Regions from separate parts of the Halobacillus sp. BAB-2008 genome, predicted to be linked through region 2. Evidence: predicted binding sites of a transcription regulator. Region 2 holds the regulator's gene; the other holds the start of a gene.
What was found. The regulator Rex, encoded in region 2, represses fermentation and respiration genes when NADH is low (regulators of the CRP and FNR family bind a similar motif). The targets are predictions, from matches to a motif close to TTGTGAAATATTTCACAA.

Region 1 (2,204 bases), on a different contig from region 2:
GACCGACAGAATAATGCTGAGGGCAAGCGTCAGGAACGCCGCAAGCACGCCCTTCATTTTGAAAATCGTCAATGCGAGAAAGAAGAAAAGGATCGGGAGAGCGGCGACGAGCGCGCTCACCCATGTGTTTCCGAACGGATCGTACTGTTGTAACCACATGACAGAAGCCTTCTTTCCTTATGGTCTCGTTGCCGCCTTGAAATGTTCGCCGAGGATTGCTTTAAGAACGCCGGCGCTGTGGTGAAGCTGTTTCTGTTCGGTTTCGTTCAGGTTCAGTTCAACGACGTTTCGGATGCCGGTCCGGTTCACGACGGCAGGTACACCGATGTAGACGTCTTCCAGGCCGTATTCTCCGGCAAGCGGGGCGCTGACGGTAAGGATGCTGTTCTCGTTGTTCAGGATCGCTTTCGTAATCCGCGCCAGTCCCATCGCGATGCCGTAGTAGGTCGCGCCTTTTTTCTCGATGATCTGGTACGCCGCGTCACGGACGTTGAGGAAAATCTCCTCCAAGTCTTCTTTATGGTAACGGGGATCGCGTTCCACCCACTCCATCACAGGCACGCCGCCGATCGTCGCATGGCTCCAGACCGGAAGCTCGGTGTCGCCGTGTTCGCCGATGATGTTGGCGTGGACGTTCTGCGGAGTGACGTCGAAATATTCGCCCAAGAGATAACGGAACCGGCCGGAATCGAGGATCGTTCCGCTGCCGATCACGCGGTTCTGCGGCAGACCGCTGAACTTCCAGGTCGCATACGTAAGAATGTCGACCGGGTTCGTCGCAACGAGGAAGATGCCGTCAAAGCCGCTCGCCATCACATCATCGACAATAGATTGGAAGATAGCGAGATTCTTCTTCACCAAATCGAGCCGCGTCTCGCCGGGCTTCTGGTTCGCTCCGGCACAGATGCAGACGATATCGGCATCCTTACAATCCGCATACGTGCCGTACCACGTCTTCGTCGGATTCGGCGCGAACACCTTGCCGTGGTTCAAGTCCATCGCATCACCCATCGCCTTGTCTTCGTTCAAATCAATGATCACGAATTCCTCTGCAATCGCCTGGTTCAGCATCGCAAAAGCGTAACTGCTTCCTACTGATCCTGCTCCGATCAAAGCTACCCGGTTCACGTTTTCTCTTGTCATTATGGATTCCTCCCGTATGGTTGTGTTTATTTGTGAATCATTTCACAATTATAGTATGCAATAGTTTTTGAATGATGACAATGGATATTTGTGAAGTTTTTCACAAGTGGGGATGAGTTGTCATATTTTGGTCACAAATAAGTGGGAGCAGGACAGGATGCTGATAGTGTTGAGTAGGTCCTTCTCTTTGGAATCGCCTTTCTTTAAAAGCTATTAAATTCTATTAAGAGGACAATTAAAAAAGGCGGGGATAATTACTCCCCGCCTTTTTTTGTATTCAGCTGCTGCTTTCTATCCTGCTCTCTTTATGCTTGTTAATTTCATTTCGAACAATGTCCATGTACGACAGGTCTGCCCAAATCTCTTTATCTCCTATCACATAAAACCGGCGCTTCGCTCTGGTGGCAGCGACGTTGATGATGTTCGGTTTGCTGGTAGCCCATTCGGCAGCCCCTCGTTTCGTAGAATCGACACCCAGGCAGAAAAGAACCGTTTCTGCTTCTTTTCCTTGGAACGTGTGTACGGTTCCGACAGAGTTACGGATCCATGTGTTTCGTTCTTTTTTCGTTACACCTGTGATATTCCATTCCTCTCGAAGGAGAGCTTTAACTTTGTCAGCAACTCGTTTGAATGGCGAGATGATGTATAGGTCAGGCAGCTTTCCACCGTTTTGTTCGACTATGGAATGGAGCGTTTCGAGCACCTTTTCCCCTTGAGCAGGAACGTATTGTTGGTCTTCTACTTGGCCTTTTACTTGTATCCAATCACTTGTCACGTGAGGAGGAGAGGACTGCTTCGCTATCGTTGCCAGCACCATCTTCTCCTCGTATGCGGCTTTGTTGGCGATAGTGAACATCGGTTCTACGCAGCGGCGGTGCACCCACAGGGGGCTACCGATCCATGTACCGTCCAGATTCTTTCCGTACGGGTTTCCAAGGTCGGCAACGCTTTGGACAGACGCAAGCGGCGACAGGCGGGAATCGGGGACCTGGAAGTGTTTCGCTAGATCATCAAATAGAGAAGCTGGCATTGTGACGACCGGCTCGATCTGCTTAGGGTCG
Region 2 (2,204 bases):
CAGGTCAGGGTCTGCCATGTTCGCTTCCATCGCGCGCAGCTCTTTCTCTAAGTCCTTCAGATGGAGGAAGACTTTCTCCATTTCATTCCAGATCGTTTGGTCGGACTGCAGGCCTGTGTTTTGAGCGAGATATCCGAGCGTCGTTTCCTTCGGCATGAAGATGTTTCCTTCATCATAGCTCATCTCGCCGGCCATCATCTTCAGCAGGGTCGACTTTCCTGCACCGTTTCTGCCGACAATGGCGATCCGGTCGTTCTTTTGTACTTCCAGTTTAATATTAGATAAAATCAATTCAGCGCCGAAACGCTTTTCCAATTGATTCAACTGCATGAGAATCATGTCGTTTCACCTCGATAAATCAAGTGTATATCATCGGTGAGCCTGCTAGCAACAGAAGCCCTCGCGAGATTGTGAAAACTTTAACGACTTCCCTGTGATTTTTTGTTAAAATGAAACTAGTGTTGCCGCCTGCGGCATGACCAATCACATAAAAGGGGTAGTTGGAGATGGCGGAATTCAGTCATTTTAATGAGCAGGGCCGGGCACGGATGGTCGATATATCAGAGAAAAACGATACGGTCCGGACGGCTGTTGCGAGAACGAGTGTGGAAGTGAAGGAAGAAATATACGAGAAGATTACCAACCAGACAATGGCCAAAGGGGACGTGCTCGCGGTCGCCCAAGTCGCCGGAATCATGGCAGCGAAGAAAACGTCGGATTGGATTCCGATGTGTCATCCGCTTTCCTTGAAGGGAATCGATGTATCCTTCGATTGGGAAACAGGGGAAACGAAAAAGCTGCTGATCGAGGTTTCCGTGAAGACGAAGGGAAGCACCGGGGTAGAAATGGAAGCGCTAACGGCCGCTTCTGCCACAGCATTGACGGTTTATGATATGTGTAAAGCAGTAGATAAAGGCATGGTCATCGGTCCGACTTACCTTGCAGAGAAAACCGGAGGGAAGAACGGAGATTACCGAAGAAATGACGAGTAAAGGAGCAGAGAGACGACAATGGATATAGAACAAGCGAAAATCCCTCAGGCGACAGCGAAGCGGCTTCCGTTATATTACCGTTTCCTGAACAACCTGCACAGCCAGGGGAAACTGCGGGTGTCATCGAAAGAATTGAGTGAGGCAGTCAAAGTCGATTCCGCAACCATCCGCCGTGATTTCTCCTATTTCGGAGCCCTCGGGAAGAAAGGTTATGGTTACAATGTCGAGTACCTGCTTTCCTTCTTTCGGAAGACGCTGGATCAGGACGAGACGACACGTGTCGCGCTGATTGGTGTCGGGAACCTGGGAACGGCTTTCCTGAATTACAATTTCACGAAGAACAATAATACAAAGATCGAGATTGCCTTCGATGCGAGTGAGAATCGGATCGGGAGTGAAGTCGGCGGGGTGGAGGTCCATCACATCGATGATCTGGAGAAGAAGATCGGCGATTTGAAGGTCGCGATTCTGACGGTTCCTGCCTCAGAGGCGCAGGCGATCACCGACCGTCTCGTCGAGGGCGGAATATCGGGTATCCTGAACTTCACGCCGGCCCGAATCAACGTGCCGTCGGATGTGAGGGTGCATCATATCGATCTTGCGATTGAGCTTCAAGCGCTCGTCTACTTTTTGAAGCATTATCCGTTGGATGGAAAAATAGAGGATTGAAAAAAAGATGCCGGCTCCGGCATCTTTTTTTGTTATTCTTATTCGGTTTCTTCTTTCCATTTCTTATCGATCAGCATTTTACCCGGCCACGTGTAGGCCATGATGCCGCCGTCGACCGTGATGTCCTCTCCGGTTACATAGGAGCTGTCGTCACTGGCGAGGAACAGGGCGACGGATGCGATTTCATCCGGGCTTCCAAGTCGGCCGAGTGGAGTGATCCACTTGTTGGCATCACGGAATTCCTGTCCTTCCTTATCTTCCTTCGAACCGGCAAGGCCGTCTACAAGCGGTGTCTCAATCGTACCGGGAGCGATGGAGTTGACGCGGATGCCGTCCCGGGCGTAGTCGATTGCCATCGCACGGGTGAAGTTCGTGATTCCGCCTTTCGCCGCGTTATAGCCGGAGCGGTCGAGGTCAGCAGCTCTTCCGGACATGGAAGATGTGTTGATGATCGATCCGCCGTTATCCATCATTAATGGAAGCAGGTATTTGCTCGTCAGGAACGTTCCGCGCAGATCGACAGCGATGATCCGGTCGAAGAGA

Region 1: D479_RS02265 (L-lactate dehydrogenase) is a predicted target of Rex. The motif match lies at 1,174-1,191, and genes of this name have one in related genera.

The regions. Positions count from the first base shown of each region.
Region 1 covers NZ_ANPF01000006.1:31,633-33,836, forward strand. The annotation lists gene D479_RS02260 (lactate permease LctP family transporter) at 1-159, opposite strand, end outside; gene D479_RS02265 (L-lactate dehydrogenase) at 178-1,143, opposite strand; gene D479_RS02270 (AAA domain-containing protein) at 1,421-2,204, opposite strand, start outside.
Region 2 covers NZ_ANPF01000057.1:4,004-6,207, reverse strand. The annotation lists gene abc-f (ribosomal protection-like ABC-F family protein) at 1-339, opposite strand, end outside; gene moaC (cyclic pyranopterin monophosphate synthase MoaC) at 507-992, shown strand; gene D479_RS13005 (redox-sensing transcriptional repressor Rex) at 1,011-1,661, shown strand; gene D479_RS13000 (SDR family oxidoreductase) at 1,700-2,204, opposite strand, start outside.